DNA from 4 places in the Brucella sp. NBRC 12950 genome. Region 2 is predicted to be linked to each of the others. Evidence: predicted binding sites of a transcription regulator. Region 2 holds the regulator's gene; each other region holds the start of a gene.

Region 1 (3,644 bases), on a different contig from region 2:
ACATTTGGCGAAGATCAGCGTTGAAGCCGACACAAGCGAGGGCAGCATCAATGGAAGAATGATCCGGCGCGCAATCAGCAACTTGCCTGCGCCCATGACACGGGCTGAATCTTCAAGCGTGGAATCAAACTGCCGCAACGCATTGCCGAAAAGCAGGATCACGAATGGCGTATAGTGCATGGCCAGAATGAGCGTAATTGGCAACATGCCGTAAGCAAGCCAATCAGGTGGCGAGAAGCCCAAAGCTTCCATCCAGCTTGGCTGACCACCGGTGGTGCGGTTTTTAAACAGGGTCAGCCAAGCCAGCGCGAAGGTCCACGAAGGCAGCATGTAAGGAACGATCAATGCTGTCGAGAACCACTTCTTGCCCGGTAAATTTGTGCGGCTCAAAAGCCATGCGAGTGGAATGCCCGTGACAAGCGCAAAGGCAATCGAACCAAGTGCGATGATTGCCGTGTTCCAAAGCGGACGCCAAAACACATCCGTCGAAATCGCCGAGAAGAACGCACGGTTGAGATAATAAAAGGTCAATTCACCAATCTGCTGGCCCGAGCGTGCCCGATCAGCAAATTGGACAATCACTGCATCTGACAAAAGCAGCACGATTGGCGCTGCAATCAGATAGGCAAAAACGATTGCCAGCATAACCCCGATCAGTGTCGTGGGGTCTGCATTATAGACCTTATATTTGTAGGTTAGTTGCTTGTAAAAACTCATTATTTTATCCACTTTGAGCCGAAGAGACTCCGACCGAAACCCAATCGGGTTGCAGTTGACTGTGTTCTGGCTTGCTGCGGGAGCTGGCACTCAGAGAAATGCCATGCGAATTGATCGCTTACTAGGAAGCGAATTATGGAGGCGGTGCGCCAGCCTTCTCGCTCACCTCGCGCACCACCGACCACGCGGCTGCGTAATCTATCGGAATGAAGTGATTGTCGCCCTGAAACTCGGCTCTCATTTCAGACGTAAATGTGAAATTAAAGAAGCAGCGCTTCATTTCCGCCACAAGAGGTGGAGCAAGATTGTGAGCATATGCAAATGATGAGGTTGGAAACAGATCGCTCTGATAAATCAGACGAATGGCATCACGCTTCACAAGCCCCCGCTCGATCATGCGTTCAAGCACATCGGAGGCAACCGCCGCCATATCGTAATCACCGGCGACAACACCGAGGATCGATTTGTCGTGTCCGCCCGACATGATAGGCGCATAGTCCTGCCCCGGCGTGAGACCCTCTTTTGGAAAGAGAGCGCGTGGCGCGACATTGCCGGAATTTGAGAACAATGATGCATGGGCGACGCGATGCCCTTTAAGATCACCCAATTTTTCATAGGAAGATTCCGCGCGCACGACCGCGACCAGCCTATAGCCGCGCATCTGATCGCCAGTGCCTTTGGCGGCAAAAGGAACGGCACCTGCGCGACTGACCGCCTCAATTGTCGGCCCTGTAGAGAACCCCGCAAAATGCAGACGTCCTGAACGCATCGCCTCAACTTCATCGGCGCTGGACTGAATTGGATAATAAACGATCTGCCGTCCAAGGCAGGCTTCAAGATGCTGGGTGAATGGCTTGAAAAGTCGCGCATAAACCGCCGGGTCTTCGATGGGCGAATAAGCCCATACGAGTGTTTGCGGATCACGCCACTGGGAAGCGTCTTTGGGTGTATCTGCGACAAGGTCGCGGTTCTCGTCGCAATAACGCTCATCCAGCGCACCGCGATAAGCGCAAGCAGCATCAGCGGCATTCGCATAAGCGATGCACAGCTGAAGCCCAAACAAGGTCATGCCGATTCGACATGCCAACCCGCGCCAGAACATTTTTTCCTCCCTGGACACTTGCTATGATACAAGCGCCGCAGCCTCATCCAGTATTGTCTCAGATACTAGCAATTCTAACTGTCAGAATCCTGTCGTCCCGAAAACCTTGAATAGAATCGTCGAACACAACATGCGTATCCTTCTTGTAGAAGACACAATCGATATTGCGTTTGCTATTGCTTCAAAGCTTGAAAAGGAAGGCCACTCTGTCACGACTGTCTATGATGGCGTGCAAGGGGAAGATCTGGCTGTGAATGGCTCCTTTGATCTGGTCGTACTCGACATCAACCTTCCGGGACGTGACGGTTTTGTCATCCTGCGCAGTATGCGCGAACAATCCTTGTCATGTCCGGTATTGGTAATCACCGCTCGCAATCAGATTGCCGACAAGATCGATATTCTCGAGCTTGGCGCTGATGACTACCTAGTCAAACCCTTCGATCTCAGGGAGCTTGTTGCCCGTATCAGAGCAGTCGCAAGACGGCATATGGGCGTGGCGCAGCCGGTCTTGCGGATCGGCGAACTATCGATCAACCTGACACAAAGATCAGTGATGCAGGGTGACGAGCCACTGGATTTCGGGCGGCGCGAATTCGACGTTCTCGAGATGCTTGCCACCCGTTTCAATGTCACGGTCCCAAAAGATATGCTGGTTCTGAAACTGTTTGGCCATGAAGATACCGGCACACCCAATGCTATCGAACTGCTGGTTTCACGCGTGCGGAAGAAGCTCGAGAACAGCACAGTTGAAATTGTCACACAACGCGGCGTGGGCTATCTGCTCAGGCTTAAAGCGCTGCAACTCTGATGGTCAAAGGAGCCGCAAACAGGGAATATTCAATCCAGCGCCGCATTCTGGTGGGCAGTGGATTGACGCTGCTTGCTGTCACCGTTCTGCTCTTCTTTCTTGGCCGCTGGTATGCGCATCGTGCGGCCGATGAAGCATTCGATCGTGTTCTTGGTGCCGCCGCCCTATCCATCGCAGACACGATAACTCTGCAGGATGGTTCGCTCAGCGTCGATCTTCCCCACTCCGCCTTTTCCATTCTGGGCACCTCGCGTCTCAATCGCATTTTCTATCGTGTCGTCGCACCCGATGGCAGCCTCCTGACCGGTTCACCCATTCTCGGGCTAGAAATTCCGCATGGCAATAATAGCCGCGTTCGCCTCAGCGACAGTATGTATCGTGGGGAAAAAGTACGAATTGCTGCAGTCGCACGCTATCACAGCGACGCAAAAGGCGGCGGTTGGGTCGATGTTCTGGTTGGGGAAACGCGGGAAGCACGGAGACAGCTGACCTTGCAACTAAGCCTCAATACTCTCTTGCCTGCGCTTGGAGTGGCTTTGCTCGCACTGGTGCTTATCTGGCTCGCAATCCGATTTGCATTCAGACCGCTGCGGATGGTTGAATCTGATCTGCGCCAGCGTTCCTCATCCGATCTCAATCCACTGGCCGGCCCTATTCCTAAGGAAGTCAGCGCACTTGTTACAGCACTCAATGACTTCATGGGACGTCTGAACAATGTGCTTGCCGGATTGAAGCTGGTCACTGCTGATGCAGCGCATCAGATGCGCACGCCACTCACAGCCTTGCGTGCCCTGACCGAACTGTCGCTCGAAGAAACTGATCCAAATCGGCAAAAGGAAATCCTTGCCCGTGTCCATGCCAATTCCATAAGCGCAAGCCTTCTCGCAAATCAGCTTCTGTCTGAAGCGACCACACTGCACAGTATTCAGTCGCGAAAGCTCGAAACGCTCGATCTGCGGCAGGTTACACAGGAAGCAGTCCGGAGACTGCGCGCTGAAGGCAGCTATTCTGATCTGC
Region 2 (3,644 bases):
TGATATGCCCATGGTTATCTATCAGCCTGTTTATCGACCCGTACCAGTGCAGGCAAAATAATAAAAAAGCGCCCTTTCGGGCGCTTTTTTGTGCTTAAGTCAGCTTTTAAAGTGGTAATTCCGGTCGTTCCTGCGACAGAAGCATCGCGCCGATTGCATCGACATGCTTCTTATCGGCGGTATAGCCGAGAGATACATTTTCCGCAGCCGGAGCCGTTTCATCGAATGTCGGCTGATAGCTTGCCACCTGTGTCATAACCGGCTTTTCCGCTGGTTTGACAGGCAGAGCAGCCAAACGATCACCACGAGCCTGTGGGCCGACGCCGCCATTCTGCTGGGTTTCTGTCGTCTTCGCTGCTTCAGCCAATGCAACCTGCACTGTTGGCTGTGCCTGCGGAACAGTCGCATCCTGCTGATCGGTTACGTTGTAGAACGGACCTTCAGGCATGGATGGTGCCTGTGGAGTAGAAGCATAGGCCAGATTGTACGGGGTCTGTGGAACCGGATTTTCCAGTTCGCCATCGCGACCACGCTTTTCGTAGAAGGAGTTTCCGCCAGCAACCAGCACGTAATGCATGTTGCGGTAAGGGAACTTCAAGCCAGCCGTGTGGAAGAACATCGAGTTCTTCAGCGATGGATGACGCTTGCCCTTAAGAACAGCATCGGCTGTTGCCTGAACGTCAGGCATAGCCTTTGAATTCATCTTGCGTGTCAGAACGCCGGGCGCAAACTGGTTCTTCTGACCAACAACGCCGCAGATCGTATCCGGATAGCTACCCGAAGCGAGACGGTTCATCACAACCGTACCAACGGCCATCAGACCATCGGGGCTTGAACGGTTGGATTCGAAGAACATCGCACGTTCGAGGCATTCGCGGTCTTTGGCGGTGTATGTGAAAGTCTTGACGCCATTGACTGTCTTGACGTGGCTAGCCGCCGCCGTCTTTTCGGTTTTGGTTTTGGTCGTACCACTGGTCGTCGTGCAACCCGTCACCAAAAATGGCGCAACCAGCAGCCCTAGAATAACGGGCAATTTCCATTTCGAAGCGCGCGTCAACGGCTCAGTCTCATAGTTAGGACCCTTAACTGATCCAACCTGGCCTCCGCCCCGCAAAAGGCGTTTGAAACCTGGCTGTGGTGCCACCGCATAAAACTATGCAGCAGATTTGAACTAACAGAGCAGCCTTTGCACATCCTTCTAAGATGCCCGGCGCTCCAGCCAAATAGAACGAAAATCATAAAATAAACGTTCTGCTGTCACTCATTGCATTCAAGGTTTTAGAATTTTTAGGCCAAAAAAAGGCGAATGGTCAAATTCCAAAAGTCATGACACCTCCAAAACAGAGGCAGATTGAACCCGAATCCAGAGCTTAATTTTCCCCACAAACCCCTTAAATTTATTAACAAATCCTTAACGTGATTTAGCAAATCTTATAAGTTATTGATTTAACGCGATTCAATTTGCTGAAATACAGGCCACATCACTGCCTTATTTCGCCGATGTTTCAAGATTTTACGCAAGCGTCTTTTTAAGCTTTTTCGATGCTGCTTTTGACCTCGATTTCGCCGGCTCTTCAACTTTGTCACGATCATTGTAACATCGTGTGATACTGGCCGTTTTGGCACGTTGTGGATATTGAATTCCGAATCGGAAGGTTGGAACTGAGTCGTAACGTTCTTGCCGAATATGCAAAACGGCCCGTCGCATTTTCAGCAACGAGCCGCTTGTATAGGGTTCTGCAAATCGAGATTTGGTTATCCGAATGAGTATCCAGCACCGCGTACCGTGCGGATAGGATCAAGCGCGCGACCAACATTAATTGCCTTGCGAAGACGTCCGACATGCACGTCGACTGTTCTATCATCGACATAAATGTCTGGCCCCCAGACGCCATCAAGCAACTGGCTGCGCGAGAAGACACGGCCCGGCGACATCATGAAATATTCGAGCAGGCGGAATTCTGTCGGTCCGAGACGGACTTCCTTTTCCTTGCGATAGACGCGATGCTGCTGGCGGTCGAGAACAAGATCGCCGACTTTCAGCACATGCGACAGGACACTCGGATTGGCGCGACGGAGCATGGCTTTGACGCGAGCCAGCAATTCCGGTGTCGAAAAAGGTTTGACGACATAATCATCGGCACCCACGCTCAGGCCACGAACGCGTTCGCTTTCTTCACCGCGTGCGGTCAACATGATGATCGGCAGGCGCTCTGTTTCCGGCCACTGGCGCAGACGGCGGCACAGCTCGATCCCGGAAACACCAGGGAGCATCCAGTCCAGAATAAGAAGATCCGGCACATTTTCACGAAGTGCGATTTCGGCTTCATCGCCGCGCAGCATCGCGTCAACCTGATACCCCTCGGCTTCGAGGTTATAACGCAGGAGTACACTCAGGGCTTCTTCGTCTTCAACCACAGCAATCTTGGGTGCCTGTGACATCCAGTATTTCCTATCCAAAATTTAGAGCGCCTGTGATCCGACTAAATTGGATCATGCTCTAAGCACTTGTTTTTATCGCATATACTTCCCAAAATCGCTTCGCACTTTTTGGGATGCGCTTGAGGCAGCGGAAGATACAAGCCCCCGATCGACCGCGTGCCGTCGCGTTTTTCATATTCATGCAGGCATCTGGACCGCACGAATGCGGTGCCAGATGTTCTTAGGATTTACGCGCCTCGTCCACGACGATACCGTGGCTCAGGTCTTCTTTTGGGCGCTCCGCAGGCATTTGCAGACCGGTCACGATGTAATAGACCGTCTCAGCAATGTTGGTTGCGTGATCGCCAATGCGCTCGATGTTCTTTGCGCAAAACAGAAGATGCGTGCAGGCGGAAATGTTGCGCGGATCTTCCATCATGTAGGTCAACAACTCGCGGAACAGCGAAGTGTACATCGAGTCAATTTCGTCATCGCGGTCGCGAACGACGTTGATCTGCTGTACCGAGCGCGTTGCATAGGCATCGAGCACGTCTTTGAGTTGGGTGAGTGCCAGCTCAGCCAAGGTTTCAAGGCCGCGATAGAGCTTGACCGGCTGGCGCGATTCCGAAACCGCAGCAACGCGCTTAGCAATATTTTTGCCAAGATCGCCAACGCGCTCCAGATCGGCAGAGATACGGATCGAGCCGATGATTTCACGCAGATCGACAGCCATTGGCTGGCGCTTGGCGATAATCATTACGGCCTTATCATCAATCTCGCGCTCACTTGCATCGAGGATGAGATCGTCGGAGATAACACGCTGGGCAAGTGCATTGTCGGCATTGACAATCGCTGCAACGGACTGCTCGACCATGCGCTCTGCATGACCGCCCATCTCGGCGATCTTATGCGTGAGGAACTGCAGTTCTTCGTCGTAAGCGCTAACAGTATGCTGAGACGCCATAATAGACCTCAATGTAAATTGCGGGGAAGCCAAACAGCTTTGTTATCAAACCAGCCGCCGCTCCCGTTCCAATTAATTAGCCAAAGCGACCGGTGATGTAGTCCTGCGTGCGCTTTTCGGTCGGTGCCGTGAACATCACGTCCGTATCACCCACTTCCACCAGATTGCCCAGATGGAACATGGCAGTACGCTGCGAAACGCGTGCGGCCTGCTGCATGGAGTGTGTAACGATGACGATGGTGTAGTTCTGGCGCAGTTC
Region 3 (3,644 bases), on a different contig from region 2:
ATCAGTCAGCGGGCAAAACTTTGCTGGAAATAGATTGTGTCGCACCAGTTGCGGCTTATTCGGCGCGGATGGTCGCGATCCATGCAAAGCCGCGATAGAGCACTTTGTGTCTTGATATGGCGCCTTGTTCTGCGGCCATGTGATCTGCGACAGTGAAGAGATCACTACGAGGCGTCACATGGAACCAGCGAAGCCAGGTGAAAAGTGCTTTCTTAAACCAGTTTGGCAGACCTTGCTGATCTCCAAAATCGACTATGTGCAGTTCGCCGCCCGGTTTGAGGTGGCGAATGCTTTCCCGGATGACAGGTTGCCATTGCCGGATCATCGAAACAGCATAGGAAATGAAGATACGGTCGAAATTGCTTTGACCAAAAAGCGCTTCGGGGTCGAAATGCGTGGCGTCGGCGCGTTCGAGGCTGGTGCGCTCGGCAATCCCGGCCCGCTCAGCCGCGCTGTGGGCCGTTTCCAGCATCTCCGCTGAAATGTCGATGCCAAACAGTTTTGCGTCCGGGTAGGCTTGGGCGGTTTTGACGAGATTGCGGCCTGTGCCGCAACCGATTTCGAGTACATTGCCATTGGACGGAACATTGAGGCCAGTGATCATTGTATCGCGGCCAAGGAGATAATATTTGCGCGTTGCATCGTAAAAATGCCGTTGCCGCTTATAAACCCGGTCCATCAGGCTGGCATGATCGATGCCCTGAGCCCGTCCGCGACTGCCCAATGGATTAGCGCCCATATCAAGCGTCCTTTAATGTGTAGAGGTGAAACCCGCCATATATAGAAGAGCGGTCGCGATCATGTAGCGCGCGCGATTCATCTTCGCGGTAATCCCAATGGGCCAGGATTGACGGATCAACACGGCCCGGAAGCAGGCTTGGTTCTGCTGCCGTGCGGAAAATGACGCGGGCACCGGGCGCTGCTGTGCGTGTGATTTCGCTCCAGAGCGCGTTGAGCTGGCCGTCGTTCATCCAGTCCTGTGCGTCGAGCAGAATATAGCGATCCACGGATGAGGCTGGCTTCTGGGCAAGGAACTCGGTGTAGTTGGCGTTCTGAACCGTCATGCGGTCCACACGGGCGCGCACGGTTTCAAAATTGGCGCGAGAGAGGTAGGGGGGAAGGGGGCCGGTTTCCTCATTGCCGCTATAGCCACGCCCGAAGGCCTGCCAGGCGAAATAATTTTCAGTCAGCGGAAAGGCGCAGGCGAGTTTTTCAAGGCGCGCACGGAGGACGAAAGCCATGTCGCCATTACCGGCGGTTGCCAGTGCATCATATTGCTGCGGTGGAATGCCAAGGCCAAACAACGATGATTTACGAGCGGTGGCCCAGCGTACCATGCGTTTTTCAAACAAGGGTGCGAGTGCTGTATCGAAGAATGTCCGCTGCTCTTCCATAGTGCGTGCCTTGAGAATGTCACGCGGGTCAATGCCATAAAGGCGGGCAACGCGGTGTCCCATGCCGATGAAGACACCCAGAAGACCGTGACGATACAGGTCACGCGAGAAGATTGAGATGCGCTGGCGGCCACTCAGTTTGCGTTTTTCCCAGTAGGCGCGGCTTTCTTGATCAAGATGCGGCCGGATAAAGCGCTGGTAGGCGGCGAGATTGGCCTTGTCATCAGCCTTGCCATAGAAGCGATAAAAGGTGGCATAATCGGGCAGGTGCTTGAGTGCTGCAAGCTTCAGGCGATTGAACGCCACATGCGCACGGTTAAGATCGACGGCCTCGACGCGAGCCGGATCGGCGGTCAGGTAGGAAAGCGCGTTGCAGCCGCCTGACGCGATGGTCACGATACGATGGCCGGGCTGAATGGCGAGCGCCACCATGTCGACTTCCGGGTCTTCCCAGATTTGCGGATACACCAGCCCCTTAAACAACCAGGCAAAAAGACGCTCTGAAAAGCCCTGTCGTGAGAGCGCATGATTTTGTGTGACGGCGCGTTGAAGGATCGTTCCGTTGGCGTCTTGTCCTGTCATGCCATGCTCCCCGTTTATTGAGCGCATCCCGAATTCTGAATTGGTTCGGGCAAGATGCGCGAAGTTTTAAAGGCGAATCCGACCTTGTTTGCGCAAGTTAAACATCTGCCAGTGACAGGGGCGTGACGGCAGTTTTACGGGAAAATCATGGTTAAAACTTTGTTATTATGGCGTTTTGTTACGAGCAGTAAGACTATTTGAGAGAACCTTTCCGCATGCTCGCCGTTTTTTGTTGTGACGTTGGCATCGTCGTAAAGCATCGCCGGGGACTAAAGAGCGATGTGGCGACTGTCTTCGTAGGTGATTGATCGGATGAACCGATCAGACACGGAAAACCAAAGCAGCGTTGGCTAAATCCCCGCAGCGCTGATTTTTAGGGAAGGAGAGCCATTATGAAAAAGTTTCTGGTAAGTGCGGTAGCTGCCGTATCGTTCCTCGGACTTGCTGCCTGCAGCGACAATTCGAAAGATACGAATAGTGCGCCGTCCACCCCTGCGCCATCAGCGCCGGCAAATAACGATACGACAACGACTCCGTCGACCCCAGCACCGGCACCATCGACACCGGGCACGGGTACACCTCCTGCAAACTAAATTGCAGTTGGTTTTTGTGAACCGCGATCAGTTCGCGGCTGAATGGCGGTCTGTTTTGCAGGCCGCCATTTTCCCCGAAAGGAGCAAAGTTGATGGATAACTCTGCAGTAGTCGTCAATAAAGACAGTATGACTGCGTTTTCCATGTTCAAACGCAGGCTTTCTTCGGTTATGGCTTTTGTTATGAGCCGTCATTTTTTGTTTTTGATTTCCGCTGTTGTTCTGGTTGCCCTTGCTGCTTGCGGCAAAGGAGAGGACGAGCAGGCTGCTGCTCCAGCTCAGCCAGAGCAAAACACATCTGCTCCAGCCCCATCCAGTGATACACAGGCTGGACCAGATTTAATGAAGGCTTTGCAGGATAATGCTGGCGTTATAACTCCCGAACAAAAGGCTGCAGCGATTGAGCGTGCGCGCACCAATGCCGAAGCTGCAGCCAAGGCTGTGGGTCAGAGCGTTGAGCAGGCACAGGCCGCAGGCGAAGCGGCGGCGAGTGCTGCACAGCAGTCGTTTGAGGCTCGTCAGGCCGCGCAATAATCGTCTTCAAAGACAGCGATATTTTTCTAAATTATTGTTTTTTCGTCGATTGCAACGGGTTGTTGTTTCCAGCCTTTACGGAATTATATAGAAACGATTCATGTCGATCTGGGTCCGCATCGGTGAGTTCGTCACCTCTGTAACGCTGAACGCTATTTCCAGCGTTATCGAAGCCGTGCGCACGGTTTTTGAGGGCGATGCAGATACGCGCCGTCGCGTTGCATTTTCCATTGCCATGATCGCGCTGTCTGCAAAAATGGCAAAAGCGGATGGTGTGGTGACGCAGGATGAGTTTCGGGCGTTTCAGAGCATTTTTTCAGTGCCGCCAGAAGAGCACGCCCATGTGGTTCGTCTCTATAATCTCGCTCAGCAGGATGTGGCGGGCTATGAAAGCTACGCGCGTCAGCTGGCAGGTCTTTGCCGCGAAGGCGACGATAATTGTCATCTGCTTGAAGATATTCTCGACGGTCTTTTTCATATCGCGACCGCTGACGGCTATGTGCATGACAAGGAAATGGCGTTCCTTGCGAGCGTTGCTGAGA
Region 4 (3,644 bases), on a different contig from region 2:
CAGTTTCAACTCCAGAAATGCTGGCAGGTTCTTTTCTGTTGCTACGCGTCCGACGCAGATAAAGACCGGCTGCGGTAGGTCCCTTTTAACATCGTCGCGTGGATGAAAAAGCGTGCGATCAACACCGCGGGTCCAAAGCTCCAGCCCTGTAAAACCACGTCCATGCAAATCGTCGAGGATTGATTGGGTTGGAACAAGTGTATGCGACGCCGCATTATGGAAGCGGCGCAAGAACGCATAAGTCCACTTTGGCGGAATTGGAAACCTGTCCTGAAGATATTCAGGAAAGCGGGTGTGAAAGCTTGTTGTAAAGCTCCAACCCATTTTAAGACATGCACGCCGCGCCATGAAGCCCAGCGGACCTTCGGTGGCGATATGCACATAGTCCGGCTGCAATTTCACGAGCCGTCGGCGGAAGGCTGATGGGGTCGTCATGGCCAGACGAATTTCGGGATATGTCGGACAAGGTACCGAACGGTAATCCTGTGGAGAGATGACAATCACCTCATAGCCACGTTCGGTCATCAGTTCACAGCATTTTGCCAGCGTTCTCACAACGCCATTTACTTGTGGATGCCAGGCGTCTGTTACGATGACTAGTTTCTTCATCTGCTGCCATTCACCGCTTTTCGGGCTGCTCTCGGAAGCCTGATTATTCTTCCACCTGGATTTGCGTCTTGCACGGCAGGGAGTGATGGTTTCTGGCCCAGACGCTCAGTCCATTCGAGCAATTCCATACGTCCATCGAAATGCTCGACAACCGCTGTGCAGCTTTCTACCCAATCGCCGGTGTTGATATATTCAACGCCGTTCATCTTCTCGATGGTCGCATGATGGATGTGGCCGCAGATAACACCATCGACGCCGATGCGTTGTGCTTCTTCTGAAACCACGTCTTCAAACTTGCCGATGAAGTTGACCGCTTTCTTGACGCGGAATTTAGCCCATGCCGAAAACGACCAGTAACGCAGACCAAACATTGCACGCACGCGGCTCATGATCGTGTTGATCCAGATGGCCGTATCATAAGCCCAGTCACCGAGATAGGCGATAAAGCGTGCATTGCGCACCACAACATCGAACTGATCGCCGTGAATGACGAGGAATTTACGTCCGTCCGCCGCTTCATGAATACCGCGGTTCATCACTTCGATGCCGCCAAAATGCGTACCCTGAAAATTGCGCAGGAACTCATCGTGGTTGCCGGCAATATAAATGATTGTCGCGCCCTTGCGGCTTTTGCGCAGAAGCTTCTGCACAACATCGTTGTGCTCCTGTGGCCAATGCCAGTTGCGTCGCAGACGCCAGCCATCAACGATATCACCAACCAGATAGATCGTTTCAGCATCATGGCAACGCAGGAAGTCCAGCAAAAGTTCGGCCTGAGCCGCCTTGGAGCCAAGATGCACGTCAGAAATAAACAGAGTGCGGTATTTCTTTGACTCAGTCTGTTCATCGCTCATTTGGTTGTCCTTCCGATGGCAACCCGGATTTGAGCGCAGAAAACCCGATTCATGTCACAGACATATGACGGTTAAAAAAGAGACGCAAAGCCAATAACTTCGCGTCTCTCAAATAGAATTTTCAATATATCTGAATGTTTATCTCAGAGGCTGAGATCAAATATGTCGATGCAAAACTAAGTGACTGTATCAAGCTTTGGGCCAACATAGATCGACTGTGGACGAATAAGTTTGTTCTCTTTTATTTGTTCACGGCAGTGTGCAACCCAACCCAAAGTTCGCCCCATGGCAAATACGGAGGTGAAAGCTGCGCGAGGGATATCAAGCTGTTCAAGCAGTAAAGCCGTGTAATATTCGACATTGGTTGACAGCATTCGTTCCGGCTTATGCTTATTCAACACAGCGATTGCTGCAGTTTCCACCGCCTCAGCCAAATGCAGCCTGTCTTTGTTAGCGTTTTTGCTCTCTATAATGCGATGAAGCGCAGCTTTGATTACATCGGCCCGGGGATCACGAATGCGGTAAATCCGATGACCAAACCCCATTAAACGCTCACCTTTGGAAACAGCCCTATCCAGCCAAACTTCTGCATTCTTGGCATTTCCAATCGCGTCCAACATATCAAGCACAGGAGCAGGTGCTCCGCCATGAAGTGGGCCTTTCAAAGCGCCGATTGCGGCCAGAATTGATGACGTCATCCCCGCCTGTGTCGAAGCAACCACACAGGCAGCGAAGGTCGATGCATTCAAACCGTGATCAGAAACAGATACGAGGTAGCTATTGAGGGCCTGAACATCAATTTCCTCCGGCATCCTGACATTCATCATACGTAGAAAGTCGACGCTATGCGGAAGAGAAGGATCGGGAGACAGCATCTGTCGTCCACGTTTCATACGCATAATGGCAGGAGTGAAAACAGCCGGAACTGCAACCATATAAAGAGCGGCTGTAAGGTCATCTCCGTCGGGGATTCTGGCCATCAGCGCACGCACGACTTCTATCGGCGGCAGTTCAAGCAACACATCGTCTATTGCATCGGTGTGATGAAAAATCTGAGCACGAGCCTCACCGAGCGCACGCTGAAGTTCCTCTCCCTTGGGAATGTCATCAAACAAGCCATCCCATAGAAGCTCAATACAATCCTCAAAACTGGTATGAGGAACAAGATTATCGAGCGATCGCCCACGAATGATGAGTTTTCCCGAAAGACCATCGACATCCGACAAACCGGTTTCGGCGACGACAATATTTTCAAGGCCACTGCGCATGACACATATATCCTAGTCTGTTTACTGAATTTTACTAAGTATAAGCCTCCAAAAATTAAACGAAACAGTGCTATATAGTTAGCTATTAAAGTAATTTCTTATATAAATTATCCCAGATAATGAGGGACACAAATTTTCAAAATCGAAGCGATATTCCCGGTAAAATTAAGGTCGCAATTATTTGAGTGGTAAAAAAGCGCGGAACAGGTGGACATTTCCGCGCGTCAACCAAAATCCGGTTGATTGCGACATTGGCTTGGTGGCATGTCTGTTGCCATAAAAGAAGCTGTTTCACTCGAAATACCATTCAACTGCGGAATAACTGCTTCTCGAAATCGGGCCTATAGTGATTTGATAGTTTGAGATAAGAACGATAATGGCTCAAAAGACGCAAATAAGCGTCCCTGCGCGGTTTCCTCCCCCAGCTGCGCGCATGAACCGGAAAGCGATGCGATAATGACGAATAAAAAGACCCCCTCCACTTCCACGCGTTCGGATTTTGACGAAGCGGCCCTGTTCTTCCACCGCTACCCGAAGCCGGGCAAGCTGGAAATTCAAGCCACCAAGCCGCTCGGAAATCAGCGCGACCTTGCGCTTGCTTATTCGCCAGGCGTCGCCGCCCCCTGCCTCGCCATCCATGAAGATCCCGCTGCTGCTGCCGAATATACGGCGCGCGGCAATCTGGTCGCAGTTATTTCAAACGGCACCGCGGTTCTTGGCCTTGGCAATATCGGCGCACTTGCATCCAAGCCAGTGATGGAAGGCAAGGCCGTTCTCTTTAAGAAATTTGCAGATATCGATGTTTTCGACATTGAAGTCGATGCACATGAAATCAACCGTATCGTTGATGTTGTTTCCGCGCTCGAACCGACCTTTGGCGGTATCAACCTCGAAGACATCAAGGCACCTGAAT

Evidence for each region. Region 2 encodes PhoB, which activates phosphate uptake and scavenging genes when phosphate is short. Its sites were predicted from a motif close to TGTCATNNANCTGTCAT; they were not measured.
Region 1: a site for PhoB is predicted at 1,899-1,915, ahead of phnD (phosphate/phosphite/phosphonate ABC transporter substrate-binding protein). Genes of this name have one in related genera too.
Region 3: a site for PhoB is predicted at 2,088-2,104, ahead of QSJ70_RS01140 (BtaA family protein). Genes of this name have one in related genera too.
Region 4: a site for PhoB is predicted at 1,517-1,533, ahead of QSJ70_RS23345 (UDP-2,3-diacylglucosamine diphosphatase). Genes of this name have one in related genera too.

What each region holds. Positions count from the first base shown of each region.
Region 1 covers NZ_BSQC01000006.1:234,982-238,625, forward strand. Annotated here, with positions in the region: gene QSJ70_RS12310 (ABC transporter permease) at 1-717, opposite strand, end outside; gene phnD (phosphate/phosphite/phosphonate ABC transporter substrate-binding protein) at 851-1,819, opposite strand; gene QSJ70_RS12320 (response regulator transcription factor) at 1,950-2,627, shown strand; gene QSJ70_RS12325 (sensor histidine kinase) at 2,627-3,644, shown strand, end outside.
Region 2 covers NZ_BSQC01000004.1:171,398-175,041, forward strand. Annotated here, with positions in the region: gene QSJ70_RS08185 (hypothetical protein) at 1-61, shown strand, start outside; gene QSJ70_RS08190 (cell wall hydrolase) at 107-1,057, opposite strand; gene phoB (phosphate regulon transcriptional regulator PhoB) at 1,756-2,442, opposite strand; gene phoU (phosphate signaling complex protein PhoU) at 2,663-3,385, opposite strand; gene pstB (phosphate ABC transporter ATP-binding protein PstB) at 3,462-3,644, opposite strand, start outside.
Region 3 covers NZ_BSQC01000001.1:241,516-245,159, forward strand. Annotated here, with positions in the region: gene QSJ70_RS01135 (class I SAM-dependent methyltransferase) at 56-739, opposite strand; gene QSJ70_RS01140 (BtaA family protein) at 741-1,976, opposite strand; gene QSJ70_RS01145 (hypothetical protein) at 2,369-2,569, shown strand; partial or broken gene QSJ70_RS01150 (hypothetical protein) at 2,702-3,102, shown strand; gene QSJ70_RS01155 (J domain-containing protein) at 3,203-3,644, shown strand, end outside.
Region 4 covers NZ_BSQC01000017.1:47,871-51,514, forward strand. Annotated here, with positions in the region: gene QSJ70_RS23340 (glycosyltransferase family 4 protein) at 1-609, opposite strand, end outside; gene QSJ70_RS23345 (UDP-2,3-diacylglucosamine diphosphatase) at 606-1,463, opposite strand; gene QSJ70_RS23350 (citrate synthase/methylcitrate synthase) at 1,640-2,731, opposite strand; gene QSJ70_RS23355 (NADP-dependent malic enzyme) at 3,188-3,644, shown strand, end outside.